DNA from 4 places in the Streptomyces sp. NBC_00647 genome. Region 2 is predicted to be linked to each of the others. Evidence: riboswitches for the same ligand, from Rfam matches in the RefSeq annotation. Region 2 holds a riboswitch; each other region holds the start of a gene.

Region 1 (4,324 bases), 2.9 Mb from region 2:
GTACGACAACGGCGCGAGGCAGTCTGAGGAGACGGACGCCGGAGCGAGCCGCGGTCCGCCGTCGCCGCGGACGGACCAGGGACCGTCCGGGCACGCTTCACGATATGGGACACTGGTCTAGACAACCCGGAACACCCGAAGGGCAGCATCACATGGCTGAGCGCCGCGTCAACGTCGGCTGGAACGAGGGCCTCCACGCCCGCCCCGCCTCCATCTTCGTCCGGGCCACCACGGCCTCCGGCATCCCCGTGACGATCGCCAAGGCCGACGGCAACCCCGTCAACGCGGCCTCCATGCTCGCGGTCCTCGGCCTGGGAGCCCAGGGCGGCGAGGAGATCGTCCTCGCGTCGGACGCCGAGGGCGCGGACGCCGCTCTCGACCGCCTGGCGAGGCTCGTCGCCGAGGGGCTCGACGAGCTCCCCGAGACCGTCTGAGCCCACAAGGCACCCAGGACACGTACGGCCGAGCCGCGCCACCCCTCATCTCCGGGTGGCGCGGCTCGGCCGTTTTCCGTACCTCGTTCAGGAATTCTCCGGTGGCACGAGCGACCCGCGCCGTGCGGCCACGAGAATAGCGCGCGCCTGAATTCCTGGCACGCGAACAAAAGGGCATCAGAAATAGGCCCCTGCCGAATATCCCTCTTTGTATACGGCGCCCGTGTTAATGACGCGGGCCCGTCATGTTTACGGGATGTTGCGAAGTTCTCACACGCTCTGGCCGATCTCCGCCCCCAGGAAAGCGGAGCCGGTGCGCGGACGTCGCACGTTCGGCGTGCAGGGCCGTGATCGCGCGAGCCCGCTCACTGTCGCCGCGGGCGACCGCGTCCACGATGCCGCCGTGCTCCGCCCAGGACTCCGCGGGGTTGGCCGGCGCCTCCACCGAGTACATCCAGGCGATCTTGTGTCGCAGCTGGGCGAGCGTGGAGGTCAGCGCCGGGCTGCCGGACGCCTGTGCGAGCGTCTCGTGGAACCAGCCGCCCAGGGAGCGCAGATCCTCGCTGTGGCCCCTCCTGGAACGCTCCTGCCCCAGCCTGACCAGGCCCCGGAGCACCTTGAGGTGGGCCTCCGTGCGCCGCTGGGCGGCCCGCGCGGCACCCAGCGGCTCCAGCAGCATGCGCATCTCCAGGAGGTCCGCCGCCTCCTGCTCGGTGGGTTCCGCGACGCACGCGCCCGCGTGCCGGCGGGTGACCACGAAGCCCTCGGCCTCCAGCGTGCGCAGAGCCTCGCGCACGGGGACGCGCGAGACGCCGTAGCGCCGCGCGAGCAGTTCCTCGGTCAGCCGGCCGCCACGCTCGTAGACACCCGCGACAATGTCGTCACGGATCGCCGTGCATACCGAGTGCGCCGGAATACGCATGACCGGACCTCCGCTTTAATCCCCGCGAAACGCCATCGATTGACGCTTGTTCAGTGACTCTATTGCAGGAAGCCGGAATTTCCGATGGCAGGCCTGAATCCATGGATATTTTTTGGACAGACGGCCTCCGGAAACGATGATGCCCCGGCTCGGTGAGCCGGGGCATCGAAAGCGGTGGAGAAGCGGCGAAGCGGTCGTCAGACGTTGACGCCGTGCGAACGCAGGTACGCGACCGGGTCCATGTCCGAGCCGTACTCGGCGGTCGTGCGGGCCTCGAAGTGAAGGTGCGGTCCGGTGGTGTTGCCGGTGTCCCCGGAGAGAGCGATCTGCTGCCCCGGAGTGACCGTCTGGCCGACGGACACGCCGATGGACGAGAGGTGGCCGTACATGGTGTACGTGCCGTCGTGCATCTTGATCACGACTTGATTGCCGTAGGCGCCACCCCAGCCGGCCGTGACGACCGTGCCGGAGCCGACGGCGTGGACCGAGGTGCCGGACGCGGCGTGGAAGTCGACGCCGGTGTGGCTGCCGGAGGACCAGAGGCTGCTGCTGGCCTGGTAGCCGGTGGAGACGTACGAACCGGTGATCGGCATGACGAAGGTGTTCAGGCGCTTGCGCTCGGCCGCGCGGGCGGCGCGCTCCTTGTCCTCGCGAGCCTTCGCGGCCTGCTCGGCGGCGTGCTTGCGGGCGGTCTGCTCGGCCAGCTTCCGCGCGGCGGCCTCGTCCGCGGCGCGCTGCTGCGCGAAGGCCTGGGCGTCGATCTGGTCGGCGACCGAGTCGCCGATGGTGATGGCCTGGGTCAGCCCGGTCTGCTCGACGGAGGATTCCGCGGCGAAGGCGGGGGCGGCCAGGGTTCCGATGACACCGGTGGTGGTCAGTGCCGCGACGCCGACGGCGCTCGTGGTCGTGCTGTGCACCCGGTTCGGACGACGATGCTTCCCGGTGCCACAGGTGAACGCCATGTAGGGGCTGGTCCTTTCCTTCCCTCTCGCCTACCGGGTTAGCTGACGGGTTCGGAGCAGGAAGGTCTCCTACGGACCCCCTCAGGGAGGGCGTCCGATTCACCCCAGGGACTACGTGTGGGTCCCCGGCTCCCCATGGCTCGCGCCACGCGGGGACTCGGCGATGACTGTCCGGTGCCGCGGGCGCGGCGCACTGCCTGACGAACAGTCGGACAGACGCTAAACGGGGTGTCGTTCGAACAACAAACAGATCACGGTTTTTGTAGCGCATCCCACAGGGCAGAAGGGCAACCTCCATACCAATACGGACATCTCGGGGACGGCGTCCGGGTAAAAGAGGGCCCTGGTGACTCTTCAGTCACCAGGGCCCCCTCGTCGCGCGGGCTCTACTCGGCGGCCACCACGCTGACTTCACCGATTCCGAGAGCCTTGACGGGCTCCTCGATCTGCGCCGCGTCGCCGACCAGGACAGTCACCAGACGGTCCGTCGGGAACGCGCTCACGGCGGCCGCGGTGGCCTCCACGGTGCCGGTGGCGGCCAGTTGCTGATAGAGCGTCGACTGGTAGTCGTCCGGCAGGTACTGCTCGACCTGGTCGGCGAGCGTGCTCGCGACAGCCCCCGCCGTCTCGAACTTGAGGGGCGCCACGCCCACCAGGTTCTGCACGGCGATGTCCCGCTCGGCGTCGGTCAGCCCCTCGGCCGCGAGGGTGCGCAGCACCTTCCACAGGTCGTCGAGCGCCGGACCGGTGTTCGGGGTGTCCACGGAGCCGCTGATGGCGAGCATCGCGACGCCCGTGCCGTCCGGCGCGGCGCGCAGGACCTGACCGAACGCCCGCACACCGTAGGTGTAGCCCTTCTCCTCGCGCAGGACTCGGTCGAGGCGCGAGGTGAGGGTGCCGCCGAGGCAGTACGTGCCGAGCACCTGGGCGGGCCACACGCGGTCGTGCCGGTCGGCGCCGACACGGCCGATGAGCAACTGCGTCTGGACGGCGCCCGGGCGGTCGACGATGATCACGCGGCCGGTGTCGTCGGCGTTCACCGGCGGCACGGGACGCGGCTCGGCGGACGAACCGGTCCAGGAGCCGAGCGTGTCGCCCAGCAGTTCGTCGAGGTCGACGCCGGTCAGGTCGCCGACCACGACGGCGGTGGCCGTCGCGGGGCGCACGTGCTTCTCGTAGAAGGCGCGTACGGCCGCCGAGTCGATCTTCTGGACGGTCTCCTCGGTGCCCTGGCGCGGGCGCGACATGCGCGCGCTCGCCGGGAACAGCTCCTTGGAGAGCTCCTTGGCCGCACGACGGGCCGGGTTGGCCGTCTCGTGCGGGATCTCGTCGAGCCGGTTGCGCACCAGCCGCTCGACCTCGCTGTCCGCGAACGCCGGTGCCCGCAGGGCGTCACTGAGCAGGCCGAGCGCCTTGGCCAGGCGCGAGACGGGCACTTCGAGGGACAGGCGTACGCCGGGGTGGTCGGCGTGCGCGTCGAGCGTGGCGCCGCAGCGCTCGAGCTCGGCGGCGAAGTCCTCGGCCGAGTGCTTGTCGGTGCCCTCGGAGAACGCACGCGCCATGATCGTGGCGATGCCGTCCAGGCCCGTGGGCTCGGCCTCCAGCGGCGCGGCGAGGATCACCTCGACGGCGACGACCTGCTGGCCGGGGCGATGGCAGCGCAGCACGGTCAGGCCGTTGTCCAGGGTGCCGCGCTCGGGGGCGGGAAAGGCCCACGGCTTGGGGCTGCCGGCCTGGGGCTGCGGATGGAAGTCCATGGTGGCGAGCTCGGTCACTTCGCCGCCTCCTCGTCGGTCTCGTCAGCGGCGTCGGTCGGTTCGGGTGCGGTCGGCTCGTAGACGAGCACCGCGCGGTTGTCGGGGCGCAGGCGGGCCTTGGCGACCTCCTGGACCTCCTCCGCGGTGACGTCGAGAACGCGCTGCACGGCGGTCAGGGCGAGCTGCGGGTCGCCGAACAGGACGGCGTACCGGCACAGTTCGTCGGCGCGGCCCGCGACGGTGCCGAGC
Region 2 (4,324 bases):
TGATCGGTCCATCGGCGACCCTTCGCCACCCCTGTCGAAGAGGTTCTTCCGAATACCGGAAAGAGCACCCTTCCGGCTACCGGAACATGACGATCCATCAAATCTGTGATCTTCACGTGATCTGTACTGCATCGACTTGTGACAAGCGTTCGAGTCCGGCTACGTTCACCCATCAACGCGGCACCTGCGCTTCTTACTTCGCAGGATGCCCGTAGTCACCTGCTGTCACGCGAAAGGCTTCCGCATGCTCTCCGGGAACGGCCGTCACCGTCGCCCCCGTCAGGCCCCGGCCCTCATCGTCGCCGCAGGGGTGACCGGATCGGCGATCGCCATCCCGTTGCTCGGCGCGACGAGTGCGAGCGCGGCCGACGGAACCACCTGGGACCGGGTGGCACAGTGCGAGAGCGGCGGCGCGTGGAGCGCCGACAACAGCAACGGGTACTACGGCGGGCTGCAGCTGACCCAGGACGACTGGGAGGCGTACGGCGGTCTCGAGTACGCCCCGAGAGCCGACCAGGCCAGCCGTTCGCAGCAGATAGCCGTGGCCGAGAAGGTGCTCGACGACCAGGGGCTCGCGGCCTGGCCGACCTGCGGACCGCTCTCCGGGCTCAGCGCGGACTCGGGCGAGGTGCATGTCGACACGGGTGTGGCTGACGACTCGTCGGCCGACGACGGCGACTCGGGCGACTCGATCAGCCCCGGTTCGTCCGGATTGTCGATTACGCCCAACTCGCGCCCTTCCTCCACCCCGTCCGGTTCGTCCGATTCGGGCGACTCTCCGGACGTGACGGACAACACCGCGAAGCCCCGCGCCTCACAGGATTCCGACAGCTCGGACAAGGTGAAAGCCAAGGGCGGCAAGTCGGACAAGTCGGGGCAGAGCGGCACCTCTTCGGATGCCTCCGACGACACGAGCTCCAGTGCCGGGCGGCACCGCGGCGACAGTGCCGACGAGGACGCGACGGCCGGTGCAGCCGACGACCGCACGGACAGCGCCTCGGGGCGGCACGCCTCGCGCGGCTCGAGTGCCTCGCGCGACGCCACGGACGGCTCGTACGTCGTGCGCACCGGGGACAACCTCTGGAGCATCGCCGACGCCCTTGACCTCGAAGGCGGATGGTCCGACCTGTACGTCGCGAACGAGGACACGGTCGGCGCCGATCCCGACCTCATCGTTCCCGGTCAGAGCCTGTCTGTTGCTACCGAAACGGTCGAAAAGTAGCGGGAGTTCACGTCACGGTTCGCTGTGGAATGTCCGGTTTGGCGCGAGTGAGAGATGGGTCTCAGAAGCCCTGATCGTCTTTGAAAATCCGCCGATCGACTGCTTACGGTCGTGACCGCTCGCCACAGCGGGCCCCGACGGTCACAACGCCGAATCCTGCCAGCGGCCGTACGGGAACAGTCGTCGCGTCATGCGCCGTAGGCAGGAGCGGGGGACCCAAGGTAAGCGCCGCGTCCGGGAGTTGAGAGACATCCGGAACGGCTTGGGGTTAAGTCGCGTGTCGGACGTCCTGGAGAAGGGGCCGAAGGCGCGCGGCCGGGCAACTCAACCGGCCCGAACCCGACAGCTCACCTCGCAGGCGTCGGTGAGGGGATCACTCCATGCTGTTTTCCAGCAAGGGCAAGCACCGCCGTCCGAACAAGGCCACCCGCGTCGCCACGCTCGCCGGTGTCACCGGTGTCGCCATCGCCGCTCCGCTGATGGCGGCCGGCAACGCCTCCGCCGCCACCGCTTCCGAGTGGGACGCCGTCGCCCAGTGCGAGGCCGGCGGCAACTGGTCGATCAACACCGGCAACGGCTACTACGGCGGCCTGCAGTTCTCGGCCTCCACCTGGGCCGCGTACGGCGGCACCGCCTACGCCTCCACCGCCGACCAGGCCTCGAAGTCGCAGCAGATCGCCATCGGCGAGAAGGTCCTCGCCGGACAGGGCAAGGGCGCCTGGCCGACCTGCGGCGTCGGCCTGTCGAGCGCCGCGTACGGCGGCGACACCTCGACCCCGTCGACCCCCTCCGGCTCCTCCTCGCCGAGCGCCTCGCAGGGCACCACCACCCGTACGACGGAGCAGCCCGCCTCCCGTTCCGCGGAGCGTCCGGCCGCCCAGAAGACCGTCACCACCCCGACCGGCAAGAAGGTCAAGAAGGGTGACGGCGAGTACAAGGTCGTCAAGGGTGACACCCTCAGCTCGATCGCCGAGAAGAAGCACGTCAAGGGCGGCTGGCAGAAGCTGTTCAAGCTGAACAAGGACATCGTCGCCGACGCCGACTTCATCTACCCGGGCCAGCAGCTGCACCTCGGCTGATCGGGGCCGCGCACCGGCCCCACGTGGTCGCCCTCGGCGGACGGCGACCGCATCCGGTCCGCGCGCGCAGCCCCAGTCGCGCTGAATGACAGCTCCCCTCGCAGGCCGGGCCTCCATCCGGAAGGCCTGGTGAGGGTCCCCGTCCCCACGGGCTCCCCGCTCCGGTGCTTGTTCCCCCGCATGCACCGGAGCGGGGTTTTTCATTTCTTTTTTTGTTCCGTTCAGGAACAATATGTACCCTCAGTTCTGCCCAAGGGGTGGTCGATCGGCTGGCCGATCCCCCCGGGCCGGTTAGGCTCATCCCGCAGGGCTGGCAAGTCCTGCGTACCCGCGTCACATCCCAGAAGGAGATGCTCGTGCCGTCCATCGACGTCGTCGTAGCCCGGGAAATCCTGGACTCCCGAGGCAACCCCACGGTCGAGGTCGAGGTCGGCCTCGACGACGGCAGCACGGGTCGTGCCGCCGTTCCGTCCGGCGCCTCCACCGGAGCCTTCGAGGCCATCGAGCTCCGCGACGGTGACCCGAACCGCTACCAGGGCAAGGGTGTCGAGAAGGCCGTCCTCGCCGTCATCGAGCAGATCGGCCCGGAGCTCGTCGGCTACGACGCCACCGAGCAGCGGCTGATCGACCAGGCGATGTTCGACCTGGACGCCACCGACAACAAGGGCTCGCTCGGCGCCAACGCCATCCTCGGCGTCTCGCTCGCCGTCGCGCACGCCGCTTCCGAGGCGTCCGACCTGCCGCTCTTCCGCTACCTGGGCGGCCCGAACGCGCACCTGCTGCCCGTTCCGATGATGAACATCCTGAACGGCGGCTCGCACGCCGACTCGAACGTGGACATCCAGGAGTTCATGATCGCCCCGATCGGCGCGGAGTCCTTCTCCGAGGCCCTGCGCTGGGGCACCGAGGTCTACCACACCCTCAAGTCCGTCCTGAAGTCCAAGGGCCTGTCCACCGGCCTCGGCGACGAGGGCGGCTTCGCCCCGAACCTGGACTCCAACCGCGCCGCGCTGGACCTCATCCTCGAGGCCATCAAGCAGGCCGGTTACGTCCCCGGCGAGCAGATCGCGCTCGCCCTCGACGTCGCCGCGTCCGAGTTCTACAAGGACGGCAAGTACGAGTTCGAGGGCAAGTCCCGCTCGGCCGCCGAGATGACCGAGTACTACGAGGAGCTCGTGGCGGCGTACCCGCTCGTCTCCATCGAGGACCCGCTCTTCGAGGACGACTGGGCCGGCTGGAAGGTCCTCACCGACAAGCTCGGCCACCAGGTCCAGATCGTCGGCGACGACCTGTTCGTCACCAACCCGGAGCGTCTGGCCCGCGGCATCGAGGACGGCGCCGCCAACGCGCTGCTCGTCAAGGTCAACCAGATCGGTTCGCTGACCGAGACCCTGGACGCCGTCGAGATGGCCCAGCGCAACGGCTTCAAGTGCATGATGTCCCACCGCTCCGGCGAGACCGAGGACGTCACGATCGCCGACCTCGCCGTCGCCACCAACTGCGGCCAGATCAAGACCGGCGCCCCGGCCCGCTCCGAGCGCGTCGCCAAGTACAACCAGCTGCTGCGCATCGAGGAGATCCTCGACGACGCCGCGGTGTACGCCGGCCGCTCGGCGTTCCCCCGGTTCAAGGACTGACCCCGCAAGGCTCAGGAAGCGTCGTCCGTACGTCCCCGCACTCGGTCCCGTACCGTGTGCGGGGACGTACGCGCGTGACGGCCCCTACCGGCGGGCCAGTACTGGGGAGGCGGGACTCATGGCCGTGAAGGACCGGGACCGGTTCTCCACCTCGACCAGGCTGAAGCTGCTCGGCGAGCAGACGGCGGCCCGGGTCTACCGCTCCCAGACCAAGCGGCAGGCGCGCCGCTCCCGGCTGACCGGCCGGGCCGCGCTGCTGGCCCTCGTCCTGTGCTCCCTGATCGTCGCCCTCGCCTACCCGATGCGGCAGTACGTCTCGCAGCGCGCGGAGGTCGCCGACCTGGAGCGGCAGCGGGAGCAGGCCCGGCAGCGGGTCGAGCAGCTGC
Region 3 (4,324 bases), 1.5 Mb from region 2:
CGGCCGAAGATCTCCGCGAGGCAGCCGTCGGCGTGGAGGCGGCGGGCCAGGTCGATGACGGCGTCGTAGAAGTGGAGCCGGAGAAGGTCGGACCTGGCGTCCAGTTCGTCCTCCTCTTCCTCCGGAAGGTCCATGGTGAGGAAGTCGTGGTCACCGTCGAACCAGATCCCCAGTTCCTTGACCTCGTCCACGTACAGAGGGCTGCCGGCAGGGTCTTGGGGGATGTTGCCCAGCATCTCGAAGCCGTCCAGCAGCCACAGGGCGTAGTTCCAGCGGGCCTCTCCCGGGTCCTCCGGGTAGGTCTCCTGCCCGTACTGGGTCTCGGTGTTGTAGCCGATGGCGACGTACGGGTGACGCTCGTCCCCGTCGATCCGCCAGATCCGGAAGGACAGGGCGTAGATCTCGGACCGGAGGGATTCGGGGAAGCGCCGGATCACGGCTTCGGCAGAGGTGCGAAGGTGCTGCCGGAAGGGGGTCACCGCGCCGGATGGGCGAGGTTGCGGCGCAGGGGACTCGAAGGACTCAAAAGACATGTCTCTCCCCGGACTTGTCGATGGTGGTCGGTGATTCCTGGAGGAGTGTGTACCGTCGCCGGGCCCGCCCGCCGCCGGGTGGTGTTGGGGTGTTGTGGTCGGTCATGTGCGGGAAAGTCTGCTTGGGCGGAAGTGGACCTTGCGTGATCCGAAGCGGTCGCAACGCGCTAACCACCGTACGGTGAACGGCGTTGCTGACGGGATACCGGACGTCGTCCGGTTCACGCCGGGCCGATGAGTCGTTCGATCCGTATTCTTCGGATCATGGCCGCTCCGACTGCATATTCACTCATCGCCACTGACCTGGACGGAACGCTGCTGCGCGGCGACGACACCCTCTCCGACCGGTCGCGGGCCGCGTTGGCGAAGGTGACCCAGGCGGGTGCCCAGCACCTCGTGGTGACGGGCCGCCCCGCGCCGCGCGTACGACCGCTCCTCGACGAACTCGGCGGTGAGGGGCTGGCGGTGTGCGGGCAGGGGGCGCAGCTGTACGACGCCGGGGCGGACCGGATGCTGTGGTCGGTGACCCTGGACAGGGAGCTGGCGGAGACGGCGCTCGGCAAGATCGAGGCGGAGGTCGGTCTGCTGTACGCGGCGGTCGACCAGGACGGCGTGGACGGGCTGACGCTCATCGAGCCGGGATACGTGATGCCGCATCCGACCCTGCCGGCGGTGCGGGTGCGGCGGCGGGACGACCTCTGGTCGGAGCCGATCAGCAAGGTGTTGCTGCGCCACCCGTCGTTGTCCGACGACGAGTTGGCGTCCGCGGCGCGGGGAGTGGTCGGTTCGCTGGCGACGGTCACCATGTCCGGGCCCGGCACCGTCGAACTCCAGCCATGCGGGGTGACCAAGGCGACGGGCCTCGCTCTCGCCGCGGCACACCTCGGACTCACCCCGGACGCGACGCTGGCCTTCGGCGACATGCCCAATGACATCCCGATGTTCGACTGGGCCGCCCGTGGTGTGGCGATGGCCAACGCCCACCCGGAACTCAAGGCGGTGGCCGACGAGATCACCCTGTCGAACGAGGACGACGGAATCGCGGTCGTCCTGGAACGACTCTTCGGCTTCTAGGGACTCGGTCGCCTGCTCCAGGGGTCCATCTGCGGTCCATCCGCTTCAGGGTCTGCCTGTTCCAGGGACCGGTCACGCGAGGAACGCGACAGACAACGCGCCCGCCGGCGGACCGAGAAGGTGCCGCCGGCGGGTGGTGGTGGTGAGGGTGCGATCAGTAGGCGCCGTTGACGTTGTCGATGGAGCCGTACGTCTTGGCCGCGTAGTTGCAGGCGGCGGTGATGTTCGCGACCGGGTCGTAGGGGTCCATCGACGTGCCGGGGACGTGGAAGGCCCGGAACGTGGGGTCGATGACCTGGAGCAGACCCTTGGAGGGGGTGCCCGCGACGGCGTTGGAGTCCCAGTTGTTGATGGCGAGCGGATTGCCGGAGGACTCGCGCATCACGTTGCGGTAGATGCCGTCATAGCTGCCCGGAATGCCCTCCTTCGCCATGATGTCCAGGGATTCCTTGATCCAGCCGTCGAGGTTGTTCGTGTACGTCTTGGCGGAGGCCTGGGTGGCGGTGGTCGCGGAGGACTTGGCGACGGCCGGGGTCGCCTTCGCCGTCTTGGCCGCCGTCGACTTCAGCGTCTTCGTGCCCACGGTCAGCTTCAGGCCCGGGCGGATCAGGGCGGGGTTGTCGCCGATGACCGCGCGGTTAGCCTTGTACAGCTTCTTCCAGCCGCCGCTCTCGGGGTGCTTCTGCGCCACCTTGGACAGGGTGTCGCCCGCGACCACCTTGTAGGTGATGAGCTGGACGTTGGGGACCACGGCGGTCTTGGCGGCCTTCGTGAGCTGGGGGGCCTGCGCCGGGGTCGCCGCGCTGGCGCCGGTCGCGCTCACGAGCGGCAGGGCGAGTGCGATGCCGCCCGTTCCGGCGGCGATCATGCCCCGGGTGATGACGTTGGTCTTCGTGCGGCGGTGCTTGCCTCGTGCGGGCATGACGAAATGTCCTCTCCGACGCCTGCGAGGTGAGCTGTCGGGTTCGGGCGGGAGATGCCCGGCCGCGCTTTTGGGCGCGGCTTCACCCCTAGCCGGTCCGGTGTGCCCGGATCGGCGGCTTACCTGTGGGTCCCCCGCTCCTGCCGTGCGTGGGTGGGTGGGTATCCGGGCGGCGGCAGGATTCGGCGATCCGCCCGGGATCGACCAGAACGTATGCGAGAGCACATGTCCGGAACAAGGCCAGATGTGGCTGCGAAGATCCCTTTCGCCTGTTTGGAGCGAGGGAGAAACGTCCGATTAGACCGGAATTGAATCCTCAACTTGCCTTTAGTGAATGGGTTGGCGAGGGGGTGGGGTGGGGTGGTGTCCGGGTTCGCGCGTGACTCAACTCACGAGACCAAGGGTCATCAAGGCGGCATGCCGGGCAACTCGGGCATTGTGCTTCCGACTGTCGGGGATGCCGAGTCCCCGGAGGGCGGCAAGCGGACCCCCACGCAGGGGGATTCGGGGCGGTGGGGTTCGTGGGGGAAGCGGCCCGAGCCGGGCCGAGGCGCGGGCCCGGCGGGTCGGACGGGACCGGTCGTGGGTCGGGCCCGGACGGGCGTGGGTCGAGCCGGGGCGAGCGCGGGCTGAACTGCGGCCGGTGGCAAGGGCGTTCGCCGTACGTGTTCCATGCCGGCGTCGGGACGCCGGGCGGACCGGGCCGGCCTGAGCGGCGCATTCGGGCGGGCGTGGGCCGTGCGTCCGGGCGGGCGTGAGTGGCGCGTCCGGGCCGGGGGAGCAGTGCGGCCGGGGCCGGGACGAGCGGCGCGTCGACGGTCGTTCGGAGGCGAACTCCCGCCCCCGCGAGCCCTGTCGGCCGGCCGCAGGGGCGGGAACTCCCGCCCGTGCGGCCGCGTGTCAGCCCGCCGTGCGCGGGATTCTCTTCTCCCAGGTCCGGTGGAAGACGACCTCGTCGCCGTCCTTGCAGACGACCTCGTTGGACGTGATGAAGTCCTGCGCGTCGCAGCTGATGGTGGAGGCCGTCTCGACGCGGGCGTCCCACGGCAGGTCCGGGCGGTGCAGACGGATCGACCAGGTCGAGCGGGCGTGGGCGGACAGCGGGTCGGACGCGTCGATCGTGTACGTCTCCCGCGCGTCCTCCGTGCATTCGAGGCCGTCGGGATACGCGCGGGTGCCGCCGAGGCACGGGTCGACCTCCAGGCGCCAGGTGTCCGCGGCCACGTCGCGCAGGACCAGGCGTTCCGGACGGGGTTCGTCCAGCGTCTCGGAGACGGCCACGCCGAGGGGCTCCGCCTCCTCCGGTTCCCCGAAGGTGATGGAGGGGTCCGACTCCCTTGTCCGTACGGGGAGTTCGAGGGCGCTGCCGATGGGGTCGAGGGTGAAGCCCGCCTCCGAGCCCGGCTGGGGCCAGATCCAGGGCCAGTAGGCGGAGGAGACGCTCAGGCGGATGCGGTGGCCCGCGGGGAACGCGTAGCCGATGCCGTTCAGGTCGAACGCCACGTTCTCCGTGGTGCCGGGTTCCGCGGGAACCGTCCGGTCGCGGCCGCGGCGCGCCGACAGGTTCAGGGCGCCTCGGGTGACGAGCGTGGAGGCTCCGTCGGGGGCCACGTCGCAGAGGCGGGCGATCACCTGGCCCCTGGGTGACGCGGACGTCAGCCGCAGATCGACCCGCGGGCGGCCCAGCACCCAGGTCTCCGCCGGTACCTCGAACTCGAAGCAGGCCGACCGGGCGTCCTCCTCCCGCTGGTCCGGCGGGAGGTCGGCGGCGTTGCCGAAGGGGAAGAAGCGGCCC
Region 4 (4,324 bases), 3.6 Mb from region 2:
CGAGTTCCTCGTAGTCGTCCAGGGTCCGACCGTGCTCGTCGAGCTGTACGGGACCGAGCAGTTCGGGCCGGCCACCGAACCACAACTTGAGAATGCCGCGTTCCCGCGCCTCCACCGGGACGAAGGCGGGGTCGTCGAGCCACCCCTGGAGGGCCGCCCTGCCCTGGTCCGTCAGCGTCAGCACCCTGCGGTTGCGGCCGCTCTCCTGTCGCACCTGCGACAACAGCCCGCCCTCGAGGAGGCGGTCGCACTGCGCGTACACCTGTGCGTGCGGCACCGACCAGAAGGGCGCGACCGTACGGGCCGCCTCCACCTTGACGTCGTACGCGCTGGCCTCGCCCAACTTGTCGATGATGCCGAGCACGAGAAAAGAGGCGGTGGTCAACCGAGCATCAGCCATGGGGCGACCGTATCGCCACCCGATCACCACGCGGCAGGCGCCGCCCGACGCGAAGAAGCTCCGGGTGCCCGGCACAATGCGGGGTAGACGGGCGATCACACAGCCGACCGCACTTCAGGCCCGCGGGGCACCCACGCAAGGAGTTCCTGTGACCACCTACGTCATCACCGTTCCCGGGACATTCGTCCACGGCCTCTCGGACGCGTCCCGTGCCGACGTGGAACGCAGGCTTCGCCCTCAGGACCCCCAGAACACGGACCTGGGCGAGACCGAAGAGCTGAGCCTGCTGACCGTCGACGAGAACCGCACGTTCTCCGTCCGGCTCGAGGTCGAGGCGGCGAACCAGAGAAGCGCCGAGGCCGAGGCCGTCCGGCTCGTCTCCGGCGCACTCCGCGACAGCGGCCTGTCGGAGGACGACGCCCCGCTGGGGCCGGCCGCCGTCACGGGGATCGACCGGGAATTCTGACAGCGCCCGCCACCACGACGTTCCTCCGGAGGTCCGGGCCTGTCTCAGGCCGGACGGACGACGCTGTGGATCGCCCCCTGCCCGGCGTAGTGGATCGACTCCTCGGCGATCCGCGCACCGGGACTCGGGGCATGGATCATCATGCCGCCACCGATACAGAGGCCGACATGGCTCACGTTGGCGTGGAAGAAGACCAGGTCACCGGGCTGGATACCGGTGAGGGCGATCGCGGGCCCGACCCTGGCCTGGTCCTGCGTCGAGCGGGGAAGCAGCACCCCGGCACTCTTCCAGGCCGCCTGGGTGAGACCGGAGGGGTCGTACGAGCCGGGTCCGGACGCGCCCCACACGCACGGCCTGCCGACCTGCGCACGGGCGAAGGCGACCGCCTCCGCGGCCCTGGTGTCGTAGCCGACGACCGGTGCGACGACCGGTGCGACGGCGGGAGCGGCACCGGTGCCGGCTCCTGCTCCGGCGCCGGCACGCGTGAGGCTGTCGATGTCGAACCCCGGAGTCGGAGTGACGGGCGCAGGGGCCGCGGGCCACGACTGGTCGCTTCCGGCCGGCCACGCCTGCCGCCACCCCGCGTCGACGGGCGGGGACGTCGACGCGAACGAAGCCGGCATGGGGGCCGGCTCGAAGTACGTGGGCAGGGGCGCCGGCGCGAAGGACGTGGGCACGGGCGCCGGCTCGAACGCGATCGGCAACGACGCCGACTGGAACTGGGTGGGCACTGGCGCCGCCTCGAACGAGGCGGGCAGGGGGGCCGACTCGAACGACGTCGGCAGCGGTGCCGACGCGAAGGACGTGGGCACGGGCGCCGACTCGAACGCGATCGGCAACGACGCCGACTGGAACTGGGTGGGCACTGGCGCCGCCTCGAACGAGGCGGGCAGGGGCGCCGACTCGAACGACGTCGGCAGCGGTGCCGACGCGAACGAAGCGGACAGGGGGGCCGACTCGAACGAGGTGGGCAGCGGTGCCGATGGGAACGGGGTGGGCAACGGTGCCGACTCGAACGAGGTGAGCCGGGGCTCCTCCGCCACCGGCCGGTACTCCATCGCCGGGGCCTGCACGACCGGCATGCTCTGCCGCGCGGCGTGCCTCGACAGCAGAGCCTGCGCGGCGGCCAGCTGGCGCCGGGCACGGTCCTTCTTGACCTGGAGCGGGGACAGCTGCGACGCGGCGTCCGGAGCGGCTGCCGCCGGCAGCGCCGCACGGACCGCCGCCCCGGGTCCCGCTGCCGCCGGGGCGCTCCCGGCCGTCAGCTCGGCCGCCGGACCCGCTGTCAGTTCCAGGACGGGGCGCGCGGTCAGTTCCGGAGTCGGACCCGCGGTCAGCTCCCGTGCCGGAGCCGCCGTCAACTCGGCCACAGGGCGGCCGGCTTGCTCCACCTGATACGTCGTCGGACCATCCACCGGACGTCTCGCACCCTGCGCCGGGCGGGCGGCTGCCTGACCGCGGTCGGGCTGCCTGTCGGCCGGAAGTACGGCCGGGACCGAGGGTCCGAGCCGGGAGCGCGCCCCGTCGAACCACTGCCGCATCAGATCGGCCTGGGCGGGATCGACGTCCGCGCGCCCCTGGCCGGCGGCTCGCCGGTCGGGCTTGCGGGAGAGGTTCGCCAGGGCCCGGGTCGCGTTGAAGTTGCCGGTGGCGTTCTCCGCCTGGTCGTACAGCGACGAAAGCCGCTGGCGGACTTCTTCCCGGGTGGGCTCCGCACGCCCGGCGGGCGGCTGGGCGTTCGTGGTCGGGGCGAGCGTCGACTCGCGCGACACGGCCATCGCCGCGACGGCGGCGTCCCGCACGCTCGGCAGGTTGGTGCCCGAGGTGGGCGGGGTGCGTTCCGGCGCCATGGGAGTGGCACTCCTTCCGTCATCCGCCTACCGGGTTAGCTGTCGGGTTCGGGCGGACGGTTCCGGAAGGTATGCCCTACGACCCTTGCCCCGTAAGGCGGTTGGGCCGATTCACCCCAAGTTCGGTGGGTCCCCGGCTCCAGCTGCCACGGGGACAGCCAGGACTCGGCGGAGGCCGCGCCGCCCGGCGAGCTTCGCCGGAGGGAGTCGGGCGACCTGGTCGCCAACTTAGCCATGTTGTGCACCCCATGTGAAGATCCACGTCCCAGATGTCCGATACGTTTTCGTGACCTTCATCGCACGACCTCGAAGGGCGACGGTGAGGGCACACGGCGTGCTCAGAACGGCGGCGGAGCAACCCCGTTGAGGGCGCTCGGAACTCCGGTCCTGTCCAGCCGCCCTGGTCCAGCCCCTTCCACCCCGCCGCTCGTGCGTCCCGCGGACCCGGGCCCGTGGTCCCGGGGCTTTCGGAAGTGCGTACGGAACTGGCGTTCCCTGACGCCTCGTTCGACATCGGCGGCGTCCGATGGTCACACCGTGACCGGTTGTGGCCGAGCTGGCCGGATCACCGCTGCGACCGCGTCCCGGCCCTACCTTCGAGGCACGGAAGACCACGCGAGCGAGTCGAGGATCCCACGTGCACGATGCGCCGATCTATGCCCAACTGATCTCCGAACGCGGCGACATACCGACGCTCGTCCGGAGCGAAGCCCGTCGGCTGCAACGCGACTTCGAATGGATCCTCAGCTGGGATCCGTCGACAGGTACGCCGCTTCCCGCCTCCGCCGCACGACTTGCGGCCGGCCCGCGCCGCGGCTTCTCCACCGGCCCGGACCCCGACGACCGGCTGGACTCGACCGGCCTCTAGGGCCCTGTCCGGTCGATCGCGGCGGAGACACGGGCGCGGTCGGTCTCCTCCCCCGTGATCGGCCGGACAGGATCCTAGAGAACCCCGGGTTCACCGCCGGGCCACTCGGCGAGAAGGGGTCCGAGCCCACCGTCGGCCCGGGACAGCAGCCCGGCGACCGTGGAGCCCGTCGCCCGGTGCCAGGTGCGCGCGCGTCGGAGCATCGCGTGGTCACCGCCCTCGACCCGAACGGCGCTCGCGGCGCAGCCCGCCTCGTCGGCACGGCGGACGAGGGCGAACGACGCCGCGGGATCGGTGACCCGGTCCCGGTCTCCGTGCAGAACGATCACACGCTTGTCCCGGAGGTGGGCCACCGGCTCACCCTCCGGGCACCAGGGTGCGAGGGCCACCACGGCCCGGACCTGTGGCGCGGCCGCGGCGCGCAGGGCGGCGCGACCGCCCATCGAGTGGCCCACGAGCACCACCGGCACCTCCCCCACCAGATCGGCGAGTTCGGCGAGCGCCTGCCGGACATCGGCGACCGGGTCGGCGTCCGCACCGTTCCACCCCCGGTGGCGGTAGCGCACCTGCCCGACGAACACGTCCTCGTCCGGCAGCGCTCGCGTCACGGCGCGCACGAAGGGCCGCATGCGCACACGGGCGACATGCCACGGACGGGACGGGGCCCTGCTGTCCTCCCTGCCACCGTGAAGGATCAGCACGGCGGCACGCGTCGGACCCGAACCCGGACCGGCGGTGCG

The links. A riboswitch is a leader RNA that binds a small molecule or an ion and turns the genes downstream of it on or off. The one in region 2 is predicted to bind cyclic di-AMP.
Positions count from the first base shown of each region.
Region 1: another riboswitch for cyclic di-AMP. It lies ahead of OG788_RS32855 (M23 family metallopeptidase); the one in region 2 lies ahead of OG788_RS19875 (transglycosylase family protein).
Region 3: another riboswitch for cyclic di-AMP. It lies ahead of OG788_RS26495 (LysM peptidoglycan-binding domain-containing protein); the one in region 2 lies ahead of OG788_RS19875 (transglycosylase family protein).
Region 4: another riboswitch for cyclic di-AMP. It lies ahead of OG788_RS04410 (NlpC/P60 family protein); the one in region 2 lies ahead of OG788_RS19875 (transglycosylase family protein).

Region 1 covers NZ_CP109040.1:7,468,799-7,473,122, reverse strand. The annotation lists gene OG788_RS32865 (HPr family phosphocarrier protein) at 153-434, shown strand; gene OG788_RS32860 (GntR family transcriptional regulator) at 661-1,356, opposite strand; gene OG788_RS32855 (M23 family metallopeptidase) at 1,554-2,318, opposite strand; cyclic di-AMP (ydaO/yuaA leader) riboswitch at 2,331-2,491, opposite strand; gene OG788_RS32850 (M16 family metallopeptidase) at 2,705-4,093, opposite strand; gene OG788_RS32845 (pitrilysin family protein) at 4,090-4,324, opposite strand, start outside.
Region 2 covers NZ_CP109040.1:4,562,529-4,566,852, reverse strand. The annotation lists gene OG788_RS19880 (transglycosylase family protein) at 245-1,222, shown strand; cyclic di-AMP (ydaO/yuaA leader) riboswitch at 1,406-1,598, shown strand; gene OG788_RS19875 (transglycosylase family protein) at 1,603-2,301, shown strand; gene eno (phosphopyruvate hydratase) at 2,652-3,938, shown strand; gene OG788_RS19865 (septum formation initiator family protein) at 4,057-4,324, shown strand, end outside.
Region 3 covers NZ_CP109040.1:6,017,527-6,021,850, forward strand. The annotation lists gene OG788_RS26485 (hypothetical protein) at 1-437, opposite strand, end outside; gene OG788_RS26490 (HAD family hydrolase) at 798-1,607, shown strand; gene OG788_RS26495 (LysM peptidoglycan-binding domain-containing protein) at 1,762-2,529, opposite strand; cyclic di-AMP (ydaO/yuaA leader) riboswitch at 2,534-2,695, opposite strand; gene OG788_RS26500 (CocE/NonD family hydrolase) at 3,430-4,324, opposite strand, start outside.
Region 4 covers NZ_CP109040.1:1,007,169-1,011,492, forward strand. The annotation lists gene OG788_RS04400 (PadR family transcriptional regulator) at 1-400, opposite strand, end outside; gene OG788_RS04405 (hypothetical protein) at 549-866, shown strand; gene OG788_RS04410 (NlpC/P60 family protein) at 911-2,716, opposite strand; cyclic di-AMP (ydaO/yuaA leader) riboswitch at 2,725-2,897, opposite strand; gene OG788_RS04415 (hypothetical protein) at 3,354-3,584, shown strand; gene OG788_RS04420 (alpha/beta hydrolase) at 3,659-4,324, opposite strand, start outside.